One region of the Mesobacillus sp. LC4 genome, then DNA from elsewhere that is predicted to be linked to it. Evidence: riboswitches for the same ligand, from Rfam matches in the RefSeq annotation. Region 1 holds a riboswitch; each other region holds the start of a gene.
The links. Region 1 has a riboswitch for S-adenosylmethionine ahead of AB5I83_RS17325 (LLM class flavin-dependent oxidoreductase). Riboswitches for the same ligand answer to the same signal wherever they lie in the genome.
Positions count from the first base shown of each region.

Region 1 (7,614 bases):
GGTAATTTGGTTTCAGCATTACCTTTTGATGAGTTGATCTGAGCCTGAGTCAGAAAAAAGCTGCCTTCCAGATTTGCATCGCTTAAGTCGGCATCCCTTAAATCGGCACCGATAAAGTCACACACCCTCATGTCAGCTCCTTTGAGATTTGCTGCAATCAACAGTGTCCCCCGTAAATCGGAACCTCTGAGATCCGCTCCTGTTAGCCTGGCACCAAACAGGTTCTTTCCTCTCGGCTGCTTTCTGCTTTTTACTCGAGAACGGACCAGTTCACTCGTTTTTATGAGGAATCCGTTAACCTCTGCTCGATGTGCGGGAATATCCAACTTGAGAATTTCAGCAGATTCAAGGTTTGTAAGCTGTTCTGTTTTTTTATAGATTGTTCGGAGACCACCGTATAATGGCTTCGCGTCCTCTAATTTCATGGATTCATCCAAGTAAAGTAGCATTTCATGAAGCTGCTGCATGATCGGGAATACATCGAACATTTCTTTCGCTGTATCTGGGTGGTCTCGCCAATCATGTCCCCTATAGGTAATCTGTGAAACCTTTTGCCCCGCACCAAAGCATTCGTATACGGTACATCCTTTGAAGCCTTCATCCCTCAGTTTGTTATGAATCCCACAACGGTAATCCTTCTGCAAGTTCTGACAAGGCACCCCTGCCCCCTTATCAAAAGCAAAGTCAGCAGATTCCGCATATGGCAAAGCCACACAGCATAAACCAAAGCAACTTTCGCAATCGGCACTTAACTTATTTTGCAACATTTGACCATTCATTTCTCTTAATCTCCCGTAGTATAATTCCATCTTTTGTTAAATATAGATTATCATATTTTTCCTGAGAAAAAACAAAAAAGCAGGGGAACTCCCTGCTTATCTTGTCACTATTCCATACTCCGCAGCCAGCTTTTCTCCTAAGAACCTTGCCAGCTCCAGCATGCCGAATTTCCCAGCTTTTGCTTCAGCATCTGGATTGTAGTTTGTATTTGTATTGATATCGTAAGTAAAGATTTCACCTGACTCATTTCTGATAAATTCAATTCCGGCAACATCAATATTGTTTGCTTCTAGCACTCTCTTATATTTTTCAATAATAGGGTCGTTGAACGCTTCAATCACCTGGAATTTTGGCTTTTCTTCAATCTCTTCTCCGACTGGACAGAATAGGTCTCCAATCTGGCAGGCATCTGCCGGGCATAATTCAAAACCTTCAGATGTATCGACCCTCACTGCATAAACAAATTCTCCGCCGACGAATTCACATCTTGTTATATAGCTCTCCGGAGACTGGATATATTCCTGAATGAGCGTGACACCATCCACCGGTTCTTCAAATGCAGGGCCATCAACATATGACTTCAATGCATCAGCCGATTGAAAAAGTTGTACTCCAAGACCCTTTCCTGCGCGGTTATGCTTAGTAATAAATGCTTTCCCTTCGAATTCCTTGGCCGCTTCTAAAAGCTGTTTTTTACCGACAGTTGCAATAGTTCTCGGAGTCTTTACTCCTTGCTTGGCCAGCTCAAGGTATTGCTTGACCTTGCTAACTTCCAGTTCCAGTGCGCGTGTTCCGTTGAAAACTTTGCATCCGTGAGCCTCCAGCCAGGCTAAAACCTGTGCAGTATATTCCGGAGCGAATCGATGGCCTCTTGTGTGAGACGAAGCGCTCATCCTGCTATAAAAAATTCCTTGTGGCGGTTCCTTCGATAAATCAAGCAGTCCTTCGTTGAGATGCCATTCCTCAAATGGAATCCCTAGCTCCTTCAGCCGCTTTGTTAAATGAATTGTCCATTCACTATTTTCATGGATAATATATACCTTGCTCATATTTACTCATCTCCTTATAGTAGTTCAAGCAATCACTTGCTTTCTTTTTGCCTCCACAAGAGGCATAACCTGCTTTGAAAAACGTTCCATTTCTTCGAGTTGCGGTGAAAATTGGAGCAGAAGCAACCCTACCCCCGCTTGTTCATACTGAAGAATTCGCTCGGCGATTTGGTCAGGAGTGCCAATCAAATTCGGCCGTAAACCACGGTTCGATACCGAGTAATCCTGGAGCTGGATTTGCTGTTCAAGCTGGGATTTACTTGTGAAATCCTTAAAGCCGGCATAGGCACTTGATTCTTTTACAGTCGTAATGCATTCCAATTCTGCGATTGCTTCTTCCTCGGTGTCGCGGCAAATGACATAGGCAGCCATTCCGAACTCCGACAATTCTGGATTTGAAGTTGCCGCTCTGCGGACTTTCATGTCTGTTATTTTCTGTTCAATTTCTTCTATTGTCCCGCCATGCATGACATAGGCATCACATTTTTCAACAATCGTCTGTTTTCCCTTTGCACTTTCTCCGCCGGCATAAAGGACCGGATTCGGCCGCTGAACTGGTTTCGGGAACAGCTTCGTATCCTTGAGCTGATAAAACTTGCCTTCATAAGAGAAGGTTTCATCACGCCATAGTCCCTTGAGCACATCTATGAACTCTGTAGTCCTGTCATATCGTTCATCATGTTCGGTAAAAACTCCGCCGTATTGCCTTGCTTCTTCCTCCCACCATGCTGAAACAACATTAAGCGTAAATCGCCCGTTGCTGAGTTGATCAATATTTGCCGCCATTTTTGCCGTGATAGCCGGATTGTGGAAGCCCGGTCTAACCGCTGCCATTATTTCAATTTTTTCCGTTACTGAAGCCAGTGCGGCAGCAGTTGTCCATGCTTCAAGGGAATCGCGCTCTGGCCCTTTTATATCATTCAAATATAATTCGGCAATTAATGTTGTAGAGTAGCCCCATTGTTCTGCTGATTGAATCACTTTCTTTGCATAGTCAAAGGTAGGTGGCATGTTCTCGTCTTCTACATTCCTAAGCCATCCGCCAAATATAGGCAGCCAAAATCCGTATTTCATCTCAATCTCTCCTCTGCTCATAAAATCTCAACTTAACCAACCTGATAAGTTGGTTTTATAAGTAAAACATTAGAGGCTCATAAATAAGCCTCCTAAAAATAAAAAGCTCCCTTCTTCAAGAAGAGAGCCATAGCATACTCTCTTCTCATCTTTCAGACAAAATTGTCCGCAGGAATTGGCACAGTATTCTTTCAGAACCTGTTGCCGAGGTTTCGCAGGGCCTTTCCCTCCACCTCTCTTGATAAGAAGACATAAGTATTAAATTTTAGTTCGTTAAAGTGATAATATTCCAAATTCATTCAAAAGTCAATTCGTTTATCGAAATATTATTATATCCCGACCGGAAACCCAGACAGAAATTTATTTACCCTTTGAGATGCTTCTATCAGTCTATCTGGTGGCTGGACCATGGCAATTCGGACATAGCCTTCGCCTTGTTTTCCAAAAGCATCACCAGGAACGACGGCAATTCCTTCTTCATCAATTAGCTTGAAAGCGAAATCGCGGGATTTCCAGCCGGCAGGAATTTTAGCCCACACAAACATCGTTGCCGGAGAATTTGCCACTTGCCAACCGCTATTCCTGAATCCTGAAACCAAAGCATCCCTTCGTGCTTCATACTGCTTCAGCTGATCCCCGAGAAAAGAATAATCTGAGGTCAGTGCAGCAATTGCTGCTTTTTGAATCGGGTAAAAAATACCGTAATCGATATGTGATTTGAAGGAAGCAAGAATATTGATCACCTGTGAATTCCCAGCGACGTAGCCAATGCGGCAGCCTGCCATATTGAAGGTTTTTGACAATGAGTTAAACTCTACCCCTACGTCTTTGGCACCGTCCACCGAAAGGAAGCTGGTTTTCGGATTCTCATCATAAATCAATTCAGAATAGGCGAAGTCGTGCACCACGAGGATGTTATGTACTTTAGCGAATTCGACCACCTGTTCAAAAAAGCTGCTGTCCGCCAGCGCGGTGACAGGATTTCCTGGATAACTCAAGATCATCATCTTCGACTTTTCTAAGATTTCTAGAGGAATCTCATTCAGCTGCGGCAGATATTGATTTCCCTCCAACAAAGGCATAGGATAGATCGACCCACCGGCAATGGTTACGCTAGCTTCATAGATTGGGTAACCTGGATCCGGAACAAGTACATAATCCCCAGGGTCAATGATTGCAGTAGCCAAGTGCGCTAGCCCATCCTGCGAGCCCATCAGCTGCAAGACTTCACTTTCAGCTTCTAGCTCAACAGAATAACGCTGTTGATAAAAATATGTAACTGCCTCATTAAATTCACTGATTCCCTTTAACGTGTATCCATATTTCCCTGGATCCATCGAATATTTAGCAAGTTCCTCCATGACAAAAGAAGGCGGGCCAAAATCTGGACTCCCTATACTTAAGTCAATCACATCTTTCCCATACATCAAGGCTGCCTGTTTACGGTCAACCACTTCCTGAAAAATACTTGATGTCATCTTTCGTATCTTTTCTGATCCGTAAATATTCATGGATATTCCCCTTTACTGTTTATTTCTTTAACGCTGTGAATTGTTAGAATCTTTTAAAATATAAATTCGATTATATCAGGAGCAGCCAGTCATTTCTAGCAAAAAAAAAACAGGACTGCTTAAGCAGCCCCTATGTTCGTGTAATAATTTTATCAATAATCCCGTATTCCAAAGCTTCCTGTGCACTCATAAAATAATCCCGGTCTGTATCCTTTGCGATTTTTTCAACCGGCTGTCCAGTTCTATCGGAAATAATTTGATTCACATGGTCGCGCAGCTTCAGGATTCTTTTAGCCGAGATCTCAATCTCCGTCGCCTGGCCTCTTGCACCGCCGAGAGGCTGATGGATCATGATTTCACTGTTTGGCAATGCAAATCTTTTCCCTTTTGTACCGGCAAGCAGCAACATGGCTCCAAAAGATGCGGCCATTCCGATGCAGATTGTGCTGATGTCGGGCTTGATGTATTCCATCGTATCAAAAATCGCGAATCCTGCTGTGGTTGAACCTCCAGGACTATTAATATAGATCGAGATATCCTTTTCAGGATTATCTGCTTCAAGAAACAGAAGCTGAGCAATAACGCTGTTTGCCACCTGGTCATTGATTTCATCTCCAAGCATGATAATCCGGTCTTTTAAAAGCCTTGAATAAATATCGTATGAACGTTCTCCCCGGTTTGATTGTTCGATGACATAAGGAATTCTACTCAATTTGTTCCTCCCTTTCCTGCTTACGCAGCCATTTTGAAAGTAGAGAGAGGTGAACGAGAGTGTAAAGACATCTCCGGTGAACAAGGAGCAAGTGAAGGGATCTCCTGGATGCTTTCAAGCAACACAGTCGGATCCTCAGAGTGAAGTGATTCACAAAGCAAGTCTGTCAGCAGCTTTTCTTCATCCTCGGTGAGTTCTTGATCCACTTCTTGAAGGTTTCCATCACGCTCGAGTCGTTTCCTGGCCCGGTGAAGCGATGCTTTTATAGCCATTTCCGTTGTCTGCATTAGTTCAGCGATTTCGCGTGATTGAAAACGGAATGCTTCCTTCAAAACTAAAATAACAGCCTGCTTCGGCGTCAATTTGGCCAAAACCATCTCGACTGTATCGATCACGTTGCCATTAGTAACTGAAGCGAGATTTTCCGGTATTCCCGTTACCTCACGACTCCGCTTCCTGACCGTATCAACCCAATGATTGTAAGCCATCTTTTTCAACAATGCCGAGCTGATCTGTGAAGGCTCATAATGGCGCATCGCCTTGACCGTCACTTCCTGCACAAGGTCATCACCATCCCAGCTGCTCTGCGTTAAAAACCGGCAATATCTCTCAAGATTTTGATAATGGTCCATGACACCGGTATCCTTTGCTATATCCATTTTCCTGAGCTTGTCGATCGACATCCTGTTCACTCCTTTGAACCTCTCTGCCCCTTAAACGGATTTAGGGAGAGAAAAGATACGGCCATCAAAAATTTTTATCATTCTTTCTTTAGCATATGCTGGAATTGAATTTAGCCAGCCTTCTCAGACTGTTTATTTTTTCTTAGTACTACTGCTAAGGGTATTAAAATTATTGGTATTAAAGCCAGCAAATAATATCTGGACAATGGCTTTTTTTCGGGGAAACGGTCAGGATAAGTTCTCTTTAAATGCTGCTTGATCAATGCTTCAAACTCAGTTAGTGGAATTCCTTCGGGATCGACTCCCCACTCATCAAAAAGCCTGGTTGCATTTCCGCCAATTGGACGGATGTTATCTCTGGATGGAGTATATCCTAACTCAAGATCATACTGCATATTGGAAAGAAAATACTCGTAAGGCTTTAACTGCAAAAGTGAAGTGGATCTTGAAAAACCAAACTCAACGATTTCATATCTTCCCTCAGAAGATTCATTCACTCTCATGGGACCGATGATCACTCCATTGTATAGCACTGGTGCAACCCACTGGTTTAAAGGTCTTATTTCCAGATTCAACTTGTTATCAATCACTAGCTGATGATCGGCAACAAACTGCCCTATTGTCCAGTCTTTTGGATTTCCATCGTTGATCACAAATGAAAGGAATTCCTGGTAATTGTTCATTGCAGTTTCAACAACTTCAGGCGGGACATGCCTATTCATTTCAATTGAGCCAAAACCCATTAACACCATAGTCACTAACAATAAAAAGACTCTTTTCATCCTGAACATTACTCCTTTTAAACGCCAGCAAAAGCATTTTTACAAAATACACCTCGACCCGCTCATTAAATAGGAAAATTTACGAATACAATCTAGTCATTTACTGATTTTGCATCTTTCCCAATACCAAACTCCTGATTCGCTTTTTTAAATGTCCAGTTAACCAGAAATATCCCCATAAAGATCAGAGCTCCGCCTGCATAAACATGCCATTCGACAACCTCATTAAGCAGTACCCAGCCAGTGAGCACACCGAAAAATGGTGCCAGGAACAAGAAAGCACTCGTCTTGCCAGGGTCTCCCTGATTGATCAAGTAAAACCAAATAGCAAACTGGACGATCGAGGCCATGATTGCCAGCCATAAAATAACCGATATTGAAATCGGAGTAATCGTCAGCTTCGGTGTTTCCAGGGTAATTCCCATCAGTAGGAGGATAATGCCTCCAAAGAGCATTTGATAAGCTGTCAGCACCCAAACATTGAAGCGGCTTCCCCATTGTTTGATCAAGATTGTCCCGATGGACCAAAACACAGCTGCCCCCAGTCCAAAAAGTGTACCAACTGTCAGTTGCAGATGGAAACCTAATGTAATGAATACACCGGCGAACCCTATAATCGTACCAAGCCATTGAAGAAGCCTGTATCGAATCCCCAGAAAAACCGTCCCCATAATCACGACCATCAATGGATTGGTAAAAGTTAAAATTGAGGACTCGCCTGCAGTAATGGTACGTAAACTTAAGAAAATACAGCCCATGACCCCTGCAGTCTGCATTAAACCAATGATGAAAATCCTTCCCCAATCAGCCAGTTTATCCGGCCTAATTCTTTTCCTGACAAGTACCGCCATCAGCAAACCGGCGATCGAGAATCTTAAACCAACCAATAACAATGGAGAGACATAGTTCAACCCAATCTTGCCTACGGTAAAAGAAGAGCCCATGAGAAAAGTGGTGACGACAACGAGCGCAAAGAACATCAATGGATGAAGATTTTGTTTCTTCACAACGGCCCCTCCCTTT
Region 1 covers NZ_JBGCUB010000005.1:339,709-347,322, reverse strand. The annotation lists gene AB5I83_RS17335 (pentapeptide repeat-containing protein) at 1-779, opposite strand, end outside; gene AB5I83_RS17330 (ATP-grasp domain-containing protein) at 876-1,829, opposite strand; gene AB5I83_RS17325 (LLM class flavin-dependent oxidoreductase) at 1,854-2,903, opposite strand; SAM riboswitch class I at 3,046-3,151, opposite strand; gene AB5I83_RS17320 (LL-diaminopimelate aminotransferase) at 3,233-4,414, opposite strand; gene clpP (ATP-dependent Clp endopeptidase proteolytic subunit ClpP) at 4,545-5,126, opposite strand; gene AB5I83_RS17310 (sigma-70 family RNA polymerase sigma factor) at 5,147-5,809, opposite strand; gene AB5I83_RS17305 (hypothetical protein) at 5,920-6,591, opposite strand; gene AB5I83_RS17300 (DMT family transporter) at 6,684-7,571, opposite strand.

Region 2 (7,614 bases), on a different contig from region 1:
ATCTAATCGGTTTTAAGTTACGAGTGTGATTGTAGCACGGAGTGAAAAAGGGTGTCAATAAAAATTATTCTTAAATATCAACTGGAAGCTTATGGATGTCAAGTTCCTGCCGGAACCCCTGGAACTCCGGTCGCTTTTTCGATCGCCTGTTCAAGGTCTTCAATGATATCGTCCACATTTTCAATCCCGACCGAAAGACGGATTAGATCCTCAGGAACACCGGCTGCTTTAAGGCCATCAGAATCCAGCTGCTGATGTGTCGTGCTTGCAGGGTGGATGATCAGGCTTTTTGCATCCCCGACATTCGCGACATGGGACCATAATTCTAATGAGTTAATTAGTTTGGCTCCTGCTTCCCTGCCTCCTTCAATACCAAAGATGACGACTGCCCCTGCTCCCTTTGGAAGATAGCGGTCTGCAAGACTTTTATCAGCATGGGACTCATGGCCAGGATAGCTGACCCATGTAACAGCGGGATGCGACTCAAGATAGTCTACGATTTTCCGTGTATTGGCGATATGCTCCTTCATACGTACATGCAAGGTTTCTATGCCCAAATTGAATTGAAACGCACTCTGTGGACTGATTGCCGGTCCAAGGTCACGCAAAAGTTGAACCCTTGCCTTTACGATATAAGCCGCTGCACCGATTGCCTCGCTATAGACAATATTATGATAGCTGGAATCGGGTTCATTGAAACCTGGGAACTTAGCTGATTTCCAATTAAACTTCCCTCCGTCCACAATAATTCCGCCCATAACTGTTCCGTTTCCTAACAGCCACTTGGTAGCCGAGTGGACGACGATATCTGCGCCATGTTCTATTGGCTGGCAAAGATAAGGAGTCGCAAAAGTGTTATCGATAATCAGTGGTACTCCTGCTTCATGAGCAATTTCAGCCACAGCTTCAATATCGAGGATCCTGAGACTTGGATTCCCGATTGTTTCGGCATAAACCGCTTTTGTTTTTGGAGTAATAGCGCTACGGAAATTTTCAGGATCAGTGGAATCCACCAGATGGACTTTTATACCGTACTTTGGCAGGGTGACAGCAAATAGATTGTAAGTTCCGCCATATAGATTACCAGCAGCAACAATTTCATCACCAGCATGCGCTATGTTCAGGATGGCCATCATGATGGCTGACATTCCGCTTGATAATGCAAGCGCACCAACACCACCTTCAAGCAAAGCTACTTTTTCTTCGAGGGCTGTTACGGTCGGATTATGTATCCGTGAATAAATATAGCCCGGTTCTTTAAGCGCGAATAAATCTGCGGCATGATCTGTGTTTTCAAACTGGAATGCATTGCTCGAATAAATCGGAACTGCTCTCGCCCCAGTCACCGGGTCTGGTGACTGGCCACCATGTACCCCCAGCGTTTCAATCCGATAATTTTTTTGCTCATTTGCCATCTCCATCTCTCCAATCACCATGATTATTTGGAAAAACTGATACAAAAAACCCTCTTCCTAAGAAGAGGGTCATTTATCATCTCTCCTTATCTCTACAGAGCAAATAACTCTGCTGGAATTAGCACCGTGTTTTCACAACCGGTTGCCGGGCTTCGTAGGGCCAGTCCCTCCACCTCTCTGGATAAGAATATTCAATTCGTTTTTATTGCGTTAACGTGATAATATCATGTGAATAAATATTGGTCAATATATTTAGACTTTTCAGATAAAATTTTATACTGGAAGCGGTCTTGTAAGATAAAGTAATGATTCCAGAACTAATTGGGCTCGAAAAGGACAATTCGTTGTAATGTATTTCATTTTTACTCCATGCATCAGTTTCAGGTCGCCATCAAATAATTGCCCCAAATATACGTCCCTTCCGGAAATCGTTACAACAGTACCATTAGGACTGAGGGATTCGCAGTAACTTACCTTGCCATCCCTGAAGCATAAATAGTGTGTATCGCGATCAGCTACAATTTTCAAAACCATTTCCAGTTTCTTGACTAGCTGATGAACATGTCCCTTGCTGGGAATTACACTCACAAACCTTTCAATCTGTTCTCGCATTCCGATCAACTCCCCTACCTTAACTATTCCTTGTATAAGGGGAAAAACCTGTTAGAATCCTTCGACAAATAATTCGATTAAAATAGATTTTGCAACGTGGATAACGTAAAAAAAGACAATGCCCTTTGATAATTCGGCATTGTCTTTCATTTCCCGAGAAATAAATCCAAGAAAAATGGTCATCAGGCTGTTTTGGGGCTCACTATGCCGGATTTTGGCTTATCCATACTTTTAAAAACGACAAAGAAATACGTGGAACCAACTAAATACAGCATCGCTGTGATCGTAAATACGGTAGCATATCCCCAATAAGATCCGTATTTGAGGACAATCCCAGTTGACACAGGTCCCATGACGGCCCAACCGAGATTAAACACCATTTGATTCACAGAGTTGGCCAAACCCTTCATTGAGTCATCAACCTTCGACATCATTAATGACATCTGTATCGGGTTGCCAGCGTTCATAAGTGCCTGACGAAACAAAAACCCTAAAGCTGCCAGCCAAAAATGTTGCGTATAGGCTGTCAGCAATAGAAACGGCAGGGATAACATCTGCAAAACCACCACTGCTTTCACTTCGCCAAGTCTGCGAACGACCATAGGGCCGATAATCATTGCTACAGCAGTAGCTCCCTGTCCCAGTGAAATGACCAAACCTATCAGTGAATTGGAAGCCATGAAACGATCTGCAAAGTAAAGATTCAAATACGGTATGACCAATCCAGCACCAAAGCCTATCATCAATTGCGCAACAGCAAATAGGAGAATGATTTTGAAGCTTGCTTTGTGGCGAATGCCTTTAGTTTTTCCTTTTATATCGCTAGCCGATATGTGTGATTTCCGACTTTCACTTAACCTCATAATCGGAATCAATGCTGACATAAACAGAGCAGAGCCAATAATCAAAGTGTATCGGATGCTTTCCAAACCAGGGACGACCAATGAAAATAAGTCCGTAAGAATGCCGCCTAAAAGGCTGCCAACCACGTTCGCGGCCGTCATTGCTGCAAAGTGGATACTGAAGAGGTGCACTCTTTGTTCAGGCTTGGAATTTTCCGCAAGCCACGGAATAATGGAAACCTGAATGAAAGCTGACGCCAGACCTGTTCCAAATGCAAACAAAATCAACAATGACTGCGTTTCGACCATACTGCGGGCAAATAAGATGAAGCCTGTCGATATAGCCCCAAAAAGCATCAGCTTTTTTCTGCCGGCTTTATCGCTTAAGATCCCTGCAGGTATAAGAATTAGGGCCGTCGCTAACGAAGTCATCGAAATCACTTTTCCGTTAACCAGTTCATTGAAGCCGAGCTCACGTATGTAAAAGTTGTAAATCACCATGAAGATCCCAAGACCGACCTGTGTCAAGATATTGGCTAAAAAGGTAAGTTTCACGTTTCGATTATAGCTTTTTATATGGGAAGCCCATTCCTGATATAGAGCCATTATATTTCGCCTCACAATTATTTCGATACACTAAATATAATCCTTCTGGAACGATATGTAAATATGTTTAAACTAATCCATCTTGTAAAATCCTCCGAAATTAGCACAAAAAAAAACGGCTAAGCCGCTTAATTAAACATGTAGTTCTTTCAATTTTTCATATAGGTAAGGAACGGACTGAAAAGCATAGATTTTCTCTTGCTCCTCTCCTTTTCTTAATACAACCAAACATGGAACACTTTCAATTTCAAAACGCTCCGCCATTTCAGGCAGATAATTTAAGTCAGCTTTCCCTGAAGGCATATCCGGTAACAGCTGCTTTATAACCGTCAGCATCTTGCTTGCCACCTGACATGTGCCGCACATAGGCGTGTAAAAGTATAGGTAACCCGTTCGTTTTTCCTCCAGGAAGGTTTCGATCTCTTCCTTATTCCATTCTTCCATCTACAGTCATCCTTTTTCTAAATACTCTGCATGAACATCGATATTTGCCCCGATTAAAACTGTAGCAAGATGATTTTCAGGCGCCGTCGCCACTTCCCTGTACATCCTGTCAATGTATAAATGGTTCGCCTCTGGAAACTCTCTCTTGAATTGCTTACGGAGCTTTTCTCCCGACGCATCCGCATCCACCAAAATATAAACATCTTTATCAAAAAGGGAGTCAATCAGTTCATCAAGCTTCGATACTCCAATCGTCCCATTTGTACAAATAATTTCAACCGGTTCATTGAGCACAGCTTGAACTTTCTTTTTGTCTGACGAGCCCTCCACTATGATCACCTTGTAATTTTCGTCCATCGTCATAACCACCTATGCACCAGAGATAATTACCTTACCATATTATAAACACGATCATTAAATTTGTGCTGTTATGTTCATATTTCTATTGTCACTGTTTTTAGAGGAGATTGCAAAAAATTAGACTAGCCTGCTTAAAGGAAAGCTTCATGAGTAGATTTAAAGAAAAAACAGCGGCATGGCTGGCCGCTGTTTGGGTATTCTTAACACCAGCCGCCTTCATCACAATCAGTATACCGAGGTTGTGATTGATCCGGCACTGATACATGCTGGTAAATCTTATTCTGTTCTGCCTCATAGTGATGATCCAGTTCCAGCTGTACACCTTCTGGAAGCTTTATTTTGCCAATCTGTTCATTTTCCAGATAAAGCTGAATCTGGCCGTTTTCCAGCTTTCCTGTCACCCTGTCTGTTATATCAAGCTTTTGTTTGTTAAGTGTCATGAGTATTCACCCTTCTCGAATTGTCGGTACTTTTAGCTTGTCCGATTTCAGGGAATGAATTGATGGAAAAATGAAGGAGATTATGCCCGGGAATTAGAAAACGCCTTGAATGCATCAAGGCGTCAGTTAAAATTATTCTTTGATCATGTCTTCGTATTGTTCAGCAGTCATAAGCTTTTCTACTTCACTGTTGTCCGATAGTTCGACAGTGATCATCCATGCTTTCTCGTATGGAGATTCGTTAACGAATTCAGGGCTGTCATTGAGCTCTTCGTTAATTTCCACTACCTTGCCGCTTACTGGCGCATATAGCTCAGAAACAGTTTTAACGGATTCTACGCTTCCGAATGGCTGGTCAAGGCTGATTTCGTCTCCTACTTCTGGTAGTTCGACGAAAACGATATCGCCAAGTTCAGATTGAGCAAAATCAGTAATACCGATGCGAACCTTTTCTCCTTCAACTTTTACCCATTCGTGTTCTTTAGAGTAACGTAACTCATTTGGTAAACTCATTAACTATCCCTCCATTTGTATATCTCTATCGATTATTATCGATGGGACCGAAATTACAGCCAGGCTTTTTCAAATTCTTCCTCTTTAAAGCCTACGGTTACTTTTTCCCCGTCTGTCATCAGCGGGCGTTTGATGAGCATGCCATCTGATGCAAGCAGTTCTAGCAGCTCACTTTTTGATGCTGTCTTGATTTTGTCTTTCATCCCTAGTTCCCGATACTTTTGGCCGCTCGTATTGAAAAATTTCTTGATATCGAGGCCGCTTTTTTCCAGCATTTCTTCAAGCTGCGATTGGGAAGGCGGATTTTCGACAATATGTACTTCATTATAGTTCACTTCATGCTGGTCCAACCATTTCTTGGCGTTCCGGCATGTGCCGCATTTAGGGTACCAATAAAATGTCTTTGCCATATTTTCACCACCCTTTGCTAGTATCCCATTAATGAAACCCTCTAATCGGATAGTAACATAATAAGGCTGAAAAATACTAACATTGCGTGCTTAATTCCATGACATTTTCGGCATCCCTTACTTTATTCTACATATTTCGAAAAATTCCTCCATGGAACAGAATTATTGTTTATAAAAAATTGCTCTTTTGGTTAGTTTTTGTTTTATAAAAAAACACTTCTCCCTCTTACAGGAGAAGTGTTCGTAAATCCTAAGATTAAACGATGAAACGTTCTGCTTCGATAAGCTTTTCAGATGCTTCACGCTTCTTCGCGATCACATTGATTGGAGTGTGTCTTGTGAACTTGCGCAATGCGGAAGTCAACATGCGAAGTGCATCTCCCTCTTCTGTTGCCACAAGAGTTTCTTTTGCGTCACGTTCGATTTCATTGAATGCTTCCTGGCAGAAGATTTGTGTGTAAAGTAGCTTTTGCTTGCTCTTTTCCACTCCATCTTTTGCGATTGCTTTTTCAGTACGCAGAACAGCAGACTCCATTGAATAAGCATTTGAAATGATGTCCGCGATGTTGACGAGAATCTCCTGCTCTTTTTCCAATGCTTTTCCGAACTTCTGTGCAGCTAATCCAGCCGCAAGCAAGCCGATTTTCTTCGCGTTCTTAACAAGGTATTTTTCCTGTGCCAACGGCTCATCGCCTGGCTCTTCAGGCATTAGCATCATAAGCTCTTCCTGTAGCTGTTGAGCTTTCTGCAATAATGGAAGCTCGCCCTTCATTGCCTTGCGCAGGAATGTTCCTGGTACCAACAGGCGGTTGATTTCGTTCGTTCCTTCGAAAATACGGTTGATCCTTGAATCACGGTAAGCTCTTTCGATTTCATACTCCTGCATGAACCCGTATCCACCGTGGATTTGAACGCCTTCATCAACCACATAATCAAGTGTTTCTGTCGCGAATACTTTGTTCATTGAGCATTCGATTGCGTACTCAGCGATTGAATCAGCGACTGCTTTTCCATTGTTGATTTCTTCCTCAGACAACTGGTTCATTCTTTCCTCGAACAAGCCTACTGTACGATATACAGAGCTCTCAGTTGCATAGATTTTCGAAGCCATTGTCGCAAGCTTTTCTTTTGTAAGGTTGAATTGGGAAATAGGTGTTTTGAACTGTTGGCGCTGATTAGCATACTTGACAGTCAGACCGAATGCCTGCTTAGCTCCGCCAGTGGCGCCTACACCCAACTTATAGCGTCCGATGTTCAGGATATTGAAAGCGATAAGGTGTCCTTTTCCAGCTTCACCAAGAAGGTTTTCCACAGGTACTTGAGCATCTTCAAGAATCAATGTGCGTGTTGAAGAGCTCTTGATTCCCATTTTCTTCTCTTCAGCGCCTACTGATACTCCAGGATATTCTCTTTCCACGATGAAAGCGGTGAATTGTTCGCCATCGATTTTGGCATAAACAACGAATACATCCGCAAAGCCAGCGTTTGTGATCCATTGCTTTTCACCGTTAAGAATGTAGTGAGTTCCTTCAGCATTCAGTTTAGCAGTAGTCTTTGCACCCAATGCGTCTGAACCTGAACCTGGCTCAGTAAGAGCATAGGCTGCAAGCTTCTCGCCGGTTGCAAGTTCTGGAAGGTATTTTTGCTTTTGTTCTTCATTACCGAAAAGAACGATTGGCAATGAACCGATACCAACGTGAGCACCATGGGAGATGGAGAATCCGCCCGCTACTGCCATTTTCTCAGCGATCAACGCTGAGCTGATTTTATCAAGACTCAATCCGCCGTATTCTTCAGGAACATCCGCTCCAAGAAGGCCAAGCTCTCCAGCTTCCTTCAATAGTTTTACAGTGCGGTCAAACTCATGCTGCTCGATATATTCAACCTGAGGCAATACTTCGTTCGTTACGAAATCCTCAGTCGTTTTCGCGATCATTTTGTGCTCATCTGTGTAATCCTCTGGAGTGAAAAC
Region 2 covers NZ_JBGCUB010000002.1:795,637-803,250, reverse strand. The annotation lists gene AB5I83_RS10255 (O-acetylhomoserine aminocarboxypropyltransferase/cysteine synthase family protein) at 99-1,415, opposite strand; SAM riboswitch class I at 1,499-1,603, opposite strand; gene AB5I83_RS10250 (hypothetical protein) at 1,689-2,027, opposite strand; gene AB5I83_RS10245 (MFS transporter) at 2,210-3,475, opposite strand; gene AB5I83_RS10240 (thioredoxin family protein) at 3,608-3,919, opposite strand; gene AB5I83_RS10235 (toprim domain-containing protein) at 3,926-4,282, opposite strand; gene AB5I83_RS10230 (YusG family protein) at 4,480-4,719, opposite strand; gene gcvH (glycine cleavage system protein GcvH) at 4,852-5,232, opposite strand; gene AB5I83_RS10220 (arsenate reductase family protein) at 5,286-5,642, opposite strand; gene AB5I83_RS10215 (acyl-CoA dehydrogenase family protein) at 5,899-7,614, opposite strand, start outside.
Region 2: linked by a shared signal. The riboswitch ahead of AB5I83_RS10255 (O-acetylhomoserine aminocarboxypropyltransferase/cysteine synthase family protein) and the one ahead of AB5I83_RS17325 (LLM class flavin-dependent oxidoreductase) in region 1 are both predicted to bind S-adenosylmethionine.

Region 3 (7,614 bases), on a different contig from region 1:
ACTTATCAAGAACTTATTGGCGAAAAAATAAATTATGCGACCACATTTGAAGATAATTCGACCACATTTCGAAATATATTGGCGGATTTTTGATTATTTCGACCACTTTTTAAGATATATCGACCACTTTTAAGGATATATCGACCACATTTCAGGTTTTATCGACCAACCGCTCATCCATCATGTTTAATCAATGCCCGCCGCTCTTATCAAAGTTGCTTCCGGAAACATCAGCGACATTTTCAATCGCGACTAAAGCATTTGGATCAATATCATCGACAACGGAGCGCAGTGTGGACAATTCAATCCGGCTGACGATGGTGTAGATGATTTTTTTAGGCTCGCTTGAAAAAACGCCTTGGCCCTGTATGTAGGTCATGCCTCTGCCTAATTGCTTCAGCAAGGCTTCGGCGATTTCTTCAGGAACATCGGAAATGATCGTGACGGATTTTAGCTCTTCCATGCCCTCGACGACGACATCGATCATTTTGAAGGCGATGAAATAGGTGATGATAGAGTACATGGCTGTTTCCCAGCTGAACACGAGCAAGGCGGCTAAAATGAAGATGAATAAGTTCATGATCATGACGATTTGTCCGACAGAGACGGTGCGCTTTTTGCTGACAAGTATCGCGATGATTTCCGTTCCGTCCAGTGCTCCGCCTGCCCGGATGACCAAACCGACACCTGTACCCAGGATAACTGCGCCGATGATAGTCGCTAGAAATAAATCATCTGTCACAGGGGCAAAATGGTGTAAATAAGCGGTCGCGGCGGATAAAATGATGACGCCATACAAAGTGCGAAGCGTGAATTTCAAACCCATCCTCCGATATCCGATATACAGGAATGGGAGGTTGAAAACAATCAGGAAAATACTCATCGAGATGTTCGTCAGTTCCGCTGCAATGATGGATAGCCCGATGACCCCTCCATCAAGAATTGCGTTAGGAACCAGGAACAGGTCGAGCCCAAAAGCCGCGATAATCGCCCCGATTGTGATGGTCACAAGCTGTGTGACCTCTATAACTATTCTCTTTTTCTTCGTTGCTGCCACTGAATATCAATCCCTTTTCTATAAAAATAACATCTGTGAATTAGTAATGTATGTACTATACTTATTGTATCAAACATAATGTTCATCTGGAATTTTTACATTATATATCCATGATTAGTAAAAGTACTAAATGGGGTAAGGAGAAAGGGAAGTTATTTGAAATTACGGAGGGGCTATCTTGGTTAATAATACTCAGAATAAACATAGATTCAATCATCAGTCAGGTTCAAAAAAACAGGCTGGTAAAAATAAAAAGTCATATATTCGTACAAATCCTAAGCAGCAAGTGTCAGATGAAAACAGACTGAAGCGAGTCGATGAAAAGGAACAAAAGCACCCTGGTAAAAAAGACAACGAAAGTGCGGATTCATCCAATACAGCTGGAAAAGGAAACGGCAACTCGCCGTCAAAAGTAAAACCAGACAACAAGCAGATTAGACGCGGGAAGAGTTCCTCATCTGAAGAACAATTAAAAAGTGGTAATGGTAACTCATCCTCCAATCAATCCAAAAGTAAAAATGGTAATGGGAAACCATCTTCTCAACAATCCAATAATGGGAATGGGAAAAAGCGAGGCAATGATGATGGAAGGAATCCCGAATCAGGCACCAATGCTTCTGAGGAGCATGAGGTAAAACATAAGGAGCAATCCGGAAAGTTCGAGACAGCTTTTAACAGGATTCATAAAGCGTTGAAGGAAATGGTGAAGGGAACGGACAGTGATGCGTTTGTCGAACTGCTGTATTCAGGCTATAAAAATCATTCATTAGTGCGTAAATATAAAAGTGAGCTTCATCAGTTTGCGAAGCTTCGCAATGCGATTGTCCATGAGCGGGTGAACGCGGATTATTATATCGCCGAGCCTCATATCGAAGTGGTTGAACGGATCGAGGAGATATGCAGGGAGTTCGAGAAGCCGCAGACAGCGTTATCGATCGCGACCAGCCCTGTGTTTTATTATTATGAAGATGCGTATCTTAAAGATGTTCTAAAGGTGATCAATAAGTTTGATTTCACAAGATTCCCTGTCTATGACAAGGATGATAAATATATTGCCCTGCTGACTTCAACGGAAATCATCCAGTGGATGGCGAAGCATTTTTCAGATAGCGTCGTGCATTTTGAGGACGTGAGGGTCAAGGAGCTACTGACGAAGGGGAAAAATTACTTTGTGACCTTTGTCGATGAGGATGCATCTTTGTATCATATTGAAGAGTTATTCGAGCGTTACCATACAAGAGGAAAAAAACTGCAGGCCGTCATCATCACGGAAACCGGTGACCGCCACGGGAAGCCAATTGGCGTGATCACGCCTTGGGACTTGCTTGACAGCGATCCGGAAGATTGAGTTTGTGCGATCTGTCATATACGTAAGACGAACGGTACCTAGGTATGAACTGTCAAGTGTGTATCACGAACGGTGCCGAGGTATGAACTGTCAAGTGTGTATCACGAACGGTGCCTCCGAAGTATGAACTGTCATTTATGTATTACGAACGGTACCGAAAGGATGAACCCTCATTGACGGAAAGCCGGAGAGGCTGGTATACTTCAGCTATTAAAAAACTATTTTTAAACCCGAAATAACTCTTATCCAGAGCGGCGGAGGGACAGGCCCTTTGAAGCCCGGCAACCTTATTTTTTTACGATGAAAGGTGCTGAGTTCTGAAGATTGCAGTCTGAAGATAAGAGAGGCTGATTGAACTGTAACCTCTCCTTATTGGAGAGGTTTTTTTATGATTGTTTTTACCATACGACTACGAATTCTAAAAGCAGGTGACAAGATGGCTAAAAAGTTTGAAACAGAAGTATTGCATTCAGTACATACGAAGCAACAGGGAATTAAAAGCAAGGCTACCCCGATATATCAGACGTCGGCTTTTACTTTCGATGACCTTGATGAGCTGGAGGGCTTTTATCAGGGAGAAGGGAATTATTTGTATTCCAGGGTTGGCAATCCGAATACGGATGAACTGGGTCAAGCCGTAGCAGCGCTTGAGTATGCAGAAGATGGAGTGGCGGCTTCTTCAGGGCTGGCTGGGATTTTAGCGGGTGTTCTGGCAGTTGTGAAAAATGGCGACCATATCGTGGCGGCTGATGATGTTTATGGCGGAAGTTTTCATATGCTGAAGGCTGAATTGGAACGCTTTGGAATCGAGACGACCTTTGTAGCGTTTGCGGATTTGCAAAATGTAGAACAGGCGATCCGACCGAATACGAAGCTTCTATATACTGAGTCCATCACAAATCCGCTTCTTCGTGTGGAAAAATTGGTAGAGGTCATCGCGCTTGCCAAGAAAAGAGATCTGATTGTTTTGGTGGATAATACATTTGCAACGCCGCTTCATGTTCGCCCGTTCACACTAGGAGCTGACCTGGTTGTCCACAGCGCGACTAAATACATTGGCGGCCATAGTGATGTCACATCAGGTGTCGTTGTTGGCAAGAAGGAGCTGATTGCAGAAGCACGTGCGAGGATCGTGAACCTCGGTGCGAACCTCAGTCCGTTTGAAGCGTGGCTTACATGCAGGGGGTTGAAGACTCTGGCGTTAAGAATGAAAACTCAATCAGAGAATGCCAGGATGCTGGCTGATAGTCTGAATGAAAATAAGAATGTCGCAAAGGTTTATTATCCATTTACTGAAGGTGAAAAGGGATTCGGCGCCATCGTAAGTATTGAACTCGCAGAACAGGTGGATGCAGATCAATTTTTCAAATCGCTTGGTTGGATTAAAATTGTGCCAACACTTGCAGGAGTCGAAACAACGGTCTCCCATCCACTGAAAACTTCCCATCGCGCGCTGCCGCCAGAGGCACAGGCAGAGCTTGGAATCACGTATCGACTAGTCAGGATTTCAGTTGGAATCGAAAATAGCGAGGATATCATTCAGCAATTTGAAGCAGCACTGTCTGCGGCTGTGGAAAAATAATCTGGAAGTAAATGAGCTACTTTGCACTGTTGCTTTTTAACTAAATGTAGATTTCAAAGAAAAAAATGTCCCATTTTATCGTTCGACATAAGGTTTACGCCTCTTGTATGCGGGTATTTTTAAAGGGACTACTCGTCTAAAGGAGGCTTTTATTATGTTTGAACATGAAAAACATCTTGTAGGAGTATATGATAACGAGCAAGACGCAATCCAGGCTGTTGAGGACCTGAAAAGACAGGGATACTCAACTGATGACATCTCTGTTATCAGTAAGAACGAAGATGAGATTCACGATGTCAATGAAGCAACCGGTACAAAGACTGAGGAAGGTCTGGCTGCAGGTGCAGCAACAGGAGGCGTATTAGGCGGCCTTACTGGATTATTGGCAGGCATCGGTGCGCTAGCGATTCCTGGAATTGGTCCAATCGTAGCTGCGGGCCCAATCGCTGCGACACTTACAGGTGCAGCAGTAGGCGCAGGTGCAGGCGGATTAGCCGGAGCACTGATCGGAATGGGCATTCCGGAAGATGAAGCGGAACGTTACGAAGGCTATGTAAAAGAAGGTAAGATTCTTGTAGTTGTCGAGCGTGACGAAAACAGAGTCGGCCTGAATGATAATGCTACAGCGGTTGATGGCACAAGGAATGTAGACCCAGTCGATGCACCACTGACTTCGGACAACCCTGCCAACACTCGTTTTGATAACACACGCGACTTTTAACTTTTAAAACCATGCCATTGTAAGAAGGCTGCCAGTTCATCCTGGCAGCCTTTTGGCATTCTACAACCTACTCTTCTCGCTTGCTATCCAACAAATCAACCCGGCTCACATCATCGTAATTAAAAGCAGATCTGATAAAAAACATTAACGTACCGCCCATTAAACCGAGACAAATGACAAAACCAATGGTCATCACCCAAAGATAGCCCATACTTTGCATTCCTCCCTTGAATAAACTATATGCAACGTTCTTGTGATGTTTTCTTATGAAAAATTAATAAAGTATAATTTCTTGGGTTTTTCTCATCCTATCAGGTGAGGAGGATTGAATATGTTCAAGAAAATACTTTTAGCTCTTTTATTGATGGTAATGGCTCTTCCAACCATTTCGTCCGCACAGCAGGTCCACACAGTACAGCCGGGTGATACTCTATGGAAAATATCAGTCAGGTACCAGATTGGCCTTTCTGAAATCATTTCCGCCAACCCGCAGTTTAAAAATCCAAATTTGATTTATCCTGGACAGAAGGTGAATATCCCTACTATAAGAGCAACAAAGAGTATTGAAAGCCAGGTAATCCAGCTGACGAATCAGGAGCGAGCCAAGAATGGCCTGAAACCGCTAGCTGCTGACTGGCAGCTTTCCAGGGTTGCACGATATAAATCTGCTGATATGAGAGACAAAAATTATTTCTCCCATACAAGCCCAACATACGGCAGCCCGTTTATGATGATGAAGAATTTTGGCGTCAACTATCGCAGTGCTGGAGAGAACATTGCTGCCGGCCAGCGTACAGCGAATGAAGTAGTCCAATCATGGATGAATAGCCCCGGCCACCGCAAGAATATCCTTAGTCCTACATACACACATATCGGTGTTGGACATGCAACGGGCGGTAATTATGGACACTATTGGACGCAAATGTTCATCGCAAAATAAATAATCCAAATGGAAATAACCCGGTTCATGGAGACCGGGTTATTTTTTTGTTGCTGCGGTTGAATCCCATAGACCGGTACGCAGCTAAGCCTCAGGTCCTACTCCAAAATCAAGCTCAGGCACGTTATTGAATTTTAGCCAGAAAGGTAAGATGTAATCATAAGAGATAAGGAGGAATTGAACATGAAAAAATTTGGTTTACTGGTTGCCGGTTTCATTGCTGCCATGGTGCTGATTTCAAACCTTGGCCCGCTCGTCGGACTTGGGGTCAGCTTGCTGGTGCTCTACTTCGTCGTCAAACAATTTTTAAAGACAGATTCAACTGCCGCAAAAGTCGGCTGGGGAATCGCGGGCTTCATCATCCTGATGGCGACAGCTTCAAACGTACCAGCCATCTTGGCAATCGCAGCTGCTTATGTCCTGTACCTTGTATACAAGAACTGGGATAAGAAAGAAAATGTGATTCGCGAAGACAACGACCCTTTCGTCAACTTCGAAAAGCAATGGGCACAATTGAATAACAAATAACAAATAAATCCACAAAAATAAAATGAATGTACTTCAATTTGAAAACTATCTAGCTCCAGCGCCTAGCCCCTCGAGTCGCTTCGGTCCGCCCAATGAAGTCAAAGAACGACTTCACTGGTCGGCCCTCCAGCGCTTGTCGGGGCTGACCAAGGCGCTTGCGCTTATCAAAAAAGGAGAGATATTAAATGGCAAATCTATTAACAAGAATCAAAAACACGGTAATGGCAGATCTTCACGAGGCTCTTGACCAGAAGGAAAAGAAAAATCCAATCGCGCTGCTGAATCAGTATCTTCGTGAATGTGAAAATGAAACAGAAAAGGTCAGAAAGCTTCTTGAGCGCCAAGGGCAGTTGAAGGAACAGTTTGCCCGCGAACATCAGCAAGCACTTGAAATGGCTGAAAAAAGGAAGTATCAATCAGAGGTGGCAATGAGAGCTGGTGAAAATGATCTCCAGGAGTTTGCTCAGCAGGAGCAGGCGCAGTATGAGGAGCGTGCAGCCAGACTGAAGGAAGCCATGGAAAATGGTGTGAAACAACAGCTCGAGCTCGAGCGGAAATATGAAGAGATGAAGCATAAATTGAAAGATATGCACATCCGACGTCTTGAATTGATGGGCCGCGAGAATGTAACAAGAGCCCATCATCGAATGGATCAGGTATTGGATAACGGTGCGTACTCCGATAAAGCCTACTCAAGATTCACAGAGATGGAAACCTATCTCGACCAGCTGGAGGAGAAAGTGAACAGCACTTACAACCGCAATACAATCGACAGCAGGATTGCCCAGCTCGAAAAAGAGTTCAAAAATAAAGAAACACATACTATTTAATAGGCAAAACATGGTATTCTATAAAGGCGCAGGCAGCTGCGCCTTTTAGGATATCACCTCGAAAAGACTTCATAATAAAAATCCTCTATCAAGTATTCCATTTTTAAAAAGCTAGAGGAAGGGAGGAAACAGCATGTTGAACAACATGAAAAATGATTATGTCAGCTGGATTGTGATTACTGGACTTATATTGCTATTGCTCGAAGTTTCATTTTTTAACGAAGGACTGATTTTCTCCCTCCTGGCAAGCGGAGCGATGATTTACTTCGGCCGCTCATTAATGCCGAAAAAATCGGGAAAGTTCTTATTTTGGGCAGGTTTGTTCTTTTTCCTGAGCAGCGTCTTCAGCATGATGACGTTCCGATTTTTCTTATTGGCCGTCCTGATTTACCTTGCCTATCAATTTGCACAGTCGAAAAAGAAGCCTGAAGTGATCACACCAGTTTTACAGGAGCCTGAAATAGAGAACCGGAAGGAAATGCTGATTGAAAAGACTCCTCTTTTTAAAAATCGTTTGTTTGGGCATCAGGAAACACCGTCACATGTATATGAGTGGAATGATGTCAATATCCAGACGGGGATTGGCGACAGTGTGATCGACCTGAGCC
Region 3 covers NZ_JBGCUB010000003.1:261,642-269,255, reverse strand. The annotation lists gene AB5I83_RS12205 (YitT family protein) at 191-1,057, opposite strand; gene AB5I83_RS12200 (CBS domain-containing protein) at 1,236-2,405, shown strand; SAM riboswitch class I at 2,645-2,749, shown strand; gene AB5I83_RS12195 (trans-sulfuration enzyme family protein) at 2,842-3,987, shown strand; gene AB5I83_RS12190 (general stress protein) at 4,142-4,708, shown strand; gene AB5I83_RS12185 (hypothetical protein) at 4,776-4,919, opposite strand; gene safA (SafA/ExsA family spore coat assembly protein) at 5,040-5,648, shown strand; gene AB5I83_RS12175 (lmo0954 family membrane protein) at 5,832-6,176, shown strand; gene AB5I83_RS12170 (PspA/IM30 family protein) at 6,362-7,006, shown strand; gene liaF (cell wall-active antibiotics response protein LiaF) at 7,140-7,614, shown strand, end outside.
Region 3: linked by a shared signal. The riboswitch ahead of AB5I83_RS12195 (trans-sulfuration enzyme family protein) and the one ahead of AB5I83_RS17325 (LLM class flavin-dependent oxidoreductase) in region 1 are both predicted to bind S-adenosylmethionine.

Region 4 (7,614 bases), on a different contig from region 1:
CCATTAGAGCTTCACGCTCATTGAGATTCCCCAGTTCTTTGCGGATCTTATCCAGGATCATATGGCGGTAGCGATTTTCATCCTGCTGCAGGTTTTTCATTCTTTTTAAAATGAATGATTGCAAAATATTGCCGACCTTTTCCTCAGTGATCATATTGCTGAACGATTGAATCGCGAACTTTAATAGTCCGTCGGCTTCGGTCGTATCAATTGCCTGTTTTCCCAACTTGCCAAGAACCATTTTCGCTTCAGGCTGCGACGCCCATTTTTCCGTCTCTTGCAGGACATAGTCAAATGCGGCTGAATCATATTCTTTTGCAAGTATATGGCTTGATGCTTTTTGTAAAAACTCGGAAGAATCCGCTGAAAGCAGGAAACCTTTGATCTCCTGTTCAATTGCCGGCGCAAATCGTTCAACATCTATTTTCTTTACGACATTAAGACTGAATGCCTGAATGCTGTTTTTCACAGATTCTGAATGAAGCTCTTTTTCGACCGTTTCGAAAATTTTATCAAGAATATGAATCTGCTTGAACTTTTCCATGATGCTCTCTTTCGTGAGCCAGTCATTTTCAAGCATGTTGATTAAAGCGCGTGTTACTTTATCACGATTTTTCGGCAGAAGTGCGGTGTGGGGAATCGGGATTCCCATCGGGTGCCTGAAGAGGGCCGTTACGGCAAACCAGTCAGCAAGACCGCCGACAAGACCGGCTTCAAACCCGCCCATCAGCAATTTTCCAATCAATGAATCCTGAAACGGAATCATCGCGAGGAACCCCACACCCATAATCGCCAGCGAAATAGCCGCTAGATGTCTAGATCTCTTATCACGTTTTTCCATATATCTCCCTCTGTTACTATTAGATTGATGTGTAAAAAGCTGACAGCATCTTTTGAATGCTTGTTTCCCTTTTGTCATGTAATAAAAAACAAAAGAGCTTCCTAAAATAGAGTCTCTTCAATATTTTAACCAATTTATAGGGGAGAAAGCTATTAAAAAGGAAAAGTCCCGGGAGCCGTTGCTCTCGGGACTTCATCTTATATCTCTCCTATCTCATCCACTCCGGCTTACCGAAGCCTTTGAATTTTTCATCGATGATTTCTTCAAACTCCGGTGATTCTACGACTTCTTTGATGTCCTTTGCAAATTGGGCATCCTGGTCTTTTGTATTGATGACGACTCGATTACGGTATTGGTCTGGCATGTTTTCAAGCTGAAGTGCGTCAAGCAGGTCCATTTTTGCTGCCAGGGCGAAATTGCCTGGTACAGCTGAAAGATCGACGCTTTCGACTGCCCTTGGAAGCTGTGCTGCTTCAATTGGCTTGAACTGCAGGTTCTTTACATTGTCTTTTACATCTTTTTCAGAAACTGTCAGTGGGTCTGCATTTGGGTCTAGTTTGATTAATCCCGCATCTTCAAGAATCAAGAAGGCGCGAGCTGCATTTGTTGGGTCATTTGGAATCGCAATGGCAGCACCCTCTGCGATTTCATCCAGTGAATTGAATTTCTTGGAATAGATGCCCATTGGCGCAGTTGGCACGACGATTACTTCTGATAGCTCAAGCTTATGTTCTTTCGCAAAGTTCTCCATATAGACCTTGTGCTGAAACAGGTTAGCGTCCAGATCGCCTTTTGACAAAGCCAGGTTTGGCTGGATGTAATCGCTGAATTCCACTACTTTCACTTCATAGCCTTTTTTCTCAAGAAGCGGCTTGATACCCTTTGTGACCATATCGCTGTATGGGCCTGATGTCGCACCGAATGTCACTTGTTTTGCGTCTGCCTTCGCATCTCCGCCGGATGCTGAGTCGCTGCCGCATGCAGCAAGCAGCCCAATTGATAATAACAATAGTAATGAGAACAATAATTTTTTCATTGTAAAAGAACCCCCTAGTTTTTATCTTTTGTCTACTACTCTTGCCACTCTGTCTCCGCCAAACTGGATCAGCTGGACGAGGCAGATCAGGATGATGACTGTTGTGATCATGATCGTATTGTCGTAACGGTAATAGCCGAAGCGAATCGCCAGGTCACCTACACCGCCTCCGCCGACAATTCCAGCCATTGCCGAATAGGCGACAAGGCTGATGATCGTGATGGTCACACCCTGGACGATGCCAGGCTTTGCTTCGGGAATCAGGACATCTTTGATGATCATCCATGGAGTCGCGCCTGTCGCAACCGCAGCTTCAATGACTCCTTTATCGATTTCCCGGAAGCTTTGTTCTACGATTCTTGCAAAAAATGGAATCGCGGCGACCGATAACGAAACAGATGCCGCTGTCGGACCGATTGTCGTGCCAGCGATCAAATTCGCAAGCGGCAGCAAGGCGATCAATAAGATGATGAACGGAACCGAACGAATCATATTGACGATGAAGCCGGCAATATTTTTAAAAAGCTGGTTTTCCAGGAACAGACCTTTGTCGGTGACAAAAAGCAGCACTCCTGTTGGCAATCCAACAACAATGGCGACAAAGATGGAGATGCCGACCATATAAATCGTTTCAAAAAATGCTTTATTCAATTCCGGCAACAGTTCAATCAGGCTATCAAGCAGCATCATCCATCACCTCCAAGTTTTTCGTCCTTGCCGCTATGTAGGCAATCGCCCGGTCAATCTCCAGCTGGTCTCCCGAAACCTCCATAATGAAAATTCCCAATGGAATATCCTGAATATACTCGATCTTCCCATGCAGGATATTGCCGCGAACCTTGTACGTCTGGAACACATCAGATATGACTCCCTGCTCGGCAATCTCACCCTGGAAATAGATTTTGATGAGCTTTCCTTGACGTTCCTCCAGCAATCTTTCCGGCAAATCGAATTGAAGGATGGAGTTGACGAAGTCTTTTGTGAGCGATTGTTTCGGATTCGCGAAGACTTCATACACATCTCCTTCTTCAATGATTTTCCCATCTTGCATGACAGCCATCCTGTCGCAGATCGTCTTGACGACTTCCATCTCATGGGTGATGAGGACGATCGTGATTCCTAGTTCACTATTAATCTTTTTAAGTAAGGAGAGAATCGATTTTGTTGTGCTTGGATCAAGAGCCGAAGTAGCTTCATCACATAAGAGCACCGAAGGATTATTCGCAAGCGCCCTGGCGATGCCCACCCGCTGCTTCTGCCCACCTGACAATTGTGCCGGATAGACATCTTTCTTATCCGAAAGTCCGACCATATCAAGAAGCTCTGTCACTCTATCATTGATTTTCGCCTTTGGCAGCCCGGCCGCTTTTAACGCGAACGCGATGTTTTCACTCACCGTCTTAGCGCTGACAAGATGGAAATGCTGAAAGATCATCCCGATTTTCAGGCGCGCTTTTCTCAGATCACTTTTGCTTAAAGAAGTAAGCTCTACACCGTCAATATGTATCTCTCCAGATGTCGGTTTTTCAAGGAGGTTCAGGCAGCGGATCAAAGAGCTCTTCCCAGCCCCGCTGTATCCGACAATTCCATAGATCTCTCCCTTTTCCACTTTTAATGAAACATGGTCAACACCAGTTACCGAACCTTTCTTCGTTTCATAAACCTTGACCAGGTTTTTCACTTCAATCATCATATGCACCCCCGATTTTTTAAAAATAAAAATGCCTCTTTCATTCATAGAAAGAGGCATCGTAAAAATCTATACGACTTATCTTTCAGAATGAAAACATTCTGTAGGAAGTGGCACCTTTCCATAAAGGAGGTTGCCGGACGTCATTGGGCCTAATCCCTCAGTCTCTCTTGATAAGCTTCTTATTAAATTAATTTCGATAATTGAAATATTAAGACTATCTGATTTATTTGTCAATAAAGTTTTTTTCGTATTTTTTCATGATATCGCTTACACCGTTGACAGAGTAGGAAAATTTTTTTAAAAAAAAGTAAAACCCTTGTCTACGATAAAACAAGGGCTCCGTATACTAGGGCACCTGCGATAACATAGGCAGGATGGACTTTAAATTTTTCCATCAGCAAAAAACTGATTCCGCCAATCATGATCGTCTGTGTCAGACCGACTCCTTCATAGGATGAAAAAAAGAAATCATAGGTCATGACCCCTAATAGCACGGCAATGACAGGGCGGACAACGATCGTCAGCCTTTTGACACGAGGGGAATCTTTATACTTCATCAACAATCCGAGCAAGCTGATCATTAAGATGAGGGATGGGGCCACTGTGGCGAATACCCCAACGATTGCCCCAAGGATTCCTCCCTCTGCATAGCCAATATATCCTGCCATCTTGGTTGCAATCGGGCCTGGCAGGGCATTGCCCATCGCTAGCACTTCACTGAATTCGCTGACTGTCATCCATTCATAACGATCGACAACTTCATTTTCGATGAGCGGAATGGAGGCAGGACCGCCGCCATATCCCAGTATCCCCGGAATGAAAAACGCTAAAAATATATGGAAATATATCACGGCTGCTCCCCTCCCGATTGTTTACTTTCTGCTGGAGCAGGGTCTTTTTTCAGCAAGGCACCAAGCAGCAACACAAAAATCAGTATGGCCGGATGCAGATTCAGGAATTGAAGAAGCAGCAGACTGCCAATAAGAGCTATGGCCGTCCAGCCCCAACCAAGCTTTGATTTACCTGACTTCTTGATGAAGTCCCATGTCAGGACAGCCAGCATCACGGCAACAACTGGCACTACAGCCTCAGCCATTCCTCTCACCCATGGCTCATCCTTATATGAGTTCAGGCCGGTCAGGAGGAGGATCATCAGGATAATCGCCGGAATCATTGTGGCAGCCAGGGCATTGATCATCCCCACGAATCCCCCTACACGATAGCCAATGTAGCCAGCCATTTTTGTGGCGATCGGCCCCGGAAGCGCATTTCCTAAAGCAAGGATATCGCCGAATTCATCAGAATCCATCCATTTATATTTCTCTACCACTTCCTTATGTACAAGCGGAATCGAAGATGGGCCACCGCCATATCCCAGGATTCCGACGCGAAAAAACGCTAAGAATAAATCCTTCTGTTTCAAAACTTCACCTTCTCTTCTGTAATTGGTGCCAAAAGCAGTCTCTTACTATAAATCTTATTTCTTTTATTTTATTATAGACTCATATAATCGATACTGCATGTCAAATTCACGTGATTTCATCATGTGCGCCCTATTTAGTCGTAATTTTATCCCTATAAAAGATTCATATTATCCTCACCAACCAAGATATTAGCAAATATTTAATTATTCCGACCACTGTTTAAATTATTTCGTCCACATTCACGATTATTTCGACCACTTTTTGAATTATTTCAACCAAATCCACGAGTTTTTCGACCACTTTTTAAATTATTTCGACCACATCCACGAGTTTTTCGACCAAGTAGGCATTCTGCAGTTCCGGTTGTATTATAAAAAAGTACCACAGCGCTAGGCGCTGTGGTACTCAACTAATTATCTATCAAACTTAAAAACCGAAACGGATTCATTCAATTCATTTGTCAGCTTCCTGAGGTCTGTCACCTTTTTCGAAAGGTTGCCGAAAGCGGATAATTGTTCCGTTGTGGATGCGGAGATTTCTTCGCTTCCAGCCGCTGTTTCTTCTACGACCGCACTGATGGATTCAACATTATGCAGTACCCTGGCTCCCAATTCCTTCGAAGCTTCCATACCTTTGACAAGGTGGGTTACTTTCTCTGAGATGCCGCTGACCTTCAATTCGATATTTTCAAAAGCAGACATTGTCAGGTTCATTGATTCCATCTGTTCTTCTGCGATTGCCCCGCCTTTGTTTACGGCCTCTCCGATTTCATCGAGTCCCGTCTTTAGAAGGTTGACCATATCAAAGATTTGCGTTGTGGCTCTGTTCGATTCTTCAGCCAGCTTCCTGACCTCAGAGGCTACGACCGCAAACCCTTTTCCTGCATCTCCTGCCCTTGCTGCTTCAATCGCCGCATTCAATGCCAGCAGGTTGGTCTGATCTGCGATGGCCGAAACAGTCTGGGCCATATCCTGGATTTTTGCCGCATAGCCCGCAAATTGATCTGTCGCTGCCTGAATTGATGATGATGCCTCTTTGTTTTCAGTGATTAAGACCTTTTGTCCCTCGATCGCTTTTCTGCCTTCGCTGATTGCTTCAACCGCTTCCTTGCTATACGAGGAGGATTCCTGAGTGTGATCAAGGTTCAGCATGATTTCCTTATCCATATCATCAATCAGCTCGACCGATTGCTGTAAATCCTCCGATACTGTTTGGGCTCCTGCAGAAAGCTCATCCGTTGATACAGCTACTTGGTTGGAGATTTCAGTCAGCGCGATATTCTCCTGCTCGATTTCTCCTGCGAATTCTTCCACTTCCTTGCTCGTCATGTTCACTTTTTGCAACAGGGAAGTCAGTTGGGCTGCCATCAAGTCAAAAGACTCATTCAAGGTTCCAAGCTCATCTTTGTGTTTGTATGGAACTTTTTCAATCATCAAGTTACCTTTGGCAATTTCCTGGGCATTGAAGGCAATCTTCTTCAACGGCCTGGTGATTGAGCTCGTAAGCCTGATTCCAATACCACCGGCAACGACCACTAGAAGGATGCTTCCGATGATGGCCGCCAAGATGATGAATTGAATTTGGTTCTTTAAATCCTCCTGCAGAAAATCATAGTATTCATTGACCTGGATATTCAATAGATGCAAGTCGTTCAGGATACCTTCACTGCGCAGTGACTGGCGCTTAACTTCAGCACTTACCTTCTCCTCAAGGGCTTTTTTAGCTTCAGACTCCAGGGCGGTAAACTTCCCAAGTGCCTTATCCAGCACGACCTTGCTGTTCTCCTGTTGAATCACTTCCTTTGCCTTCGCAAAAGTCTGCGAGGTCTTCTCCATTTTCACCAAAGCATCCTGCTTATTGGCTTCTGTTGGATTGAAGGAAAAATTGCTTAGCGATTGCTTCGTGGCTGATGTTTCAGCCTGAAGATTCTGGACTGTCAGCAATACCTGGACATAGTCTTGATTAGATGCCTGGACCATCAGCATTCTGTAAATGATGAAAGAAATCATCACGATCGATAAGCCAATGGCGAGCAATAAGTTCAATAGTAATTTCTTTTTGATTGTCATCTTGGTTCCCCCAGTTGCAGCTGTTAATCTAGCTGGATTGAAACTTCATTTGTTGATAATTGCGCTTCCAGGTCTTTTAATTTCTTGTCCTGTTCTGGTGTCAGCTTGATTACACGAATCGGCGCTAGCCCGATTCCTTTCTCATTTATGCCCAGCTCGATTTGCCTGGATTCGAGCTTCTTTTCTGACTGGAATTCCTTTACTACTTCGTATAAAGCGATATCCACATTTTTCAGCATGGAGGTAATGATTGCTTTTTCGGCAAAAAAGTATTGGTCGCTATCCACACCAATCGCGAATTTTTTCCTCGCCTGCGCTTCCTTCAACACACCCACTCCGGTAAAACCAGCCGCAGCATAGAGGACATCCGCACCCTCATCCATCATTCCGGAAGCAATCTTCCCTCCAAGCTCTGCATTGCCAAAGTCATTTGCGTACGCAACCTTAACCTCGGCTTCTGGATTCACAGATTTTACTCCCTGCTCAAATCCCACTTTAAACTTGTGGATAAGTGGGACATCAGCTCCGCCAACAAATCCTACGATCTTTGA
Region 4 covers NZ_JBGCUB010000009.1:100,197-107,810, forward strand. The annotation lists gene AB5I83_RS21055 (DUF445 domain-containing protein) at 1-841, opposite strand, end outside; gene AB5I83_RS21060 (MetQ/NlpA family ABC transporter substrate-binding protein) at 1,050-1,877, opposite strand; gene AB5I83_RS21065 (methionine ABC transporter permease) at 1,899-2,564, opposite strand; gene AB5I83_RS21070 (methionine ABC transporter ATP-binding protein) at 2,554-3,567, opposite strand; SAM riboswitch class I at 3,643-3,747, opposite strand; gene AB5I83_RS21075 (chromate transporter) at 3,891-4,421, opposite strand; gene AB5I83_RS21080 (chromate transporter) at 4,418-4,993, opposite strand; gene AB5I83_RS21085 (methyl-accepting chemotaxis protein) at 5,408-7,063, opposite strand; gene AB5I83_RS21090 (BMP family lipoprotein) at 7,087-7,614, opposite strand, start outside.
Region 4: linked by a shared signal. The riboswitch ahead of AB5I83_RS21070 (methionine ABC transporter ATP-binding protein) and the one ahead of AB5I83_RS17325 (LLM class flavin-dependent oxidoreductase) in region 1 are both predicted to bind S-adenosylmethionine.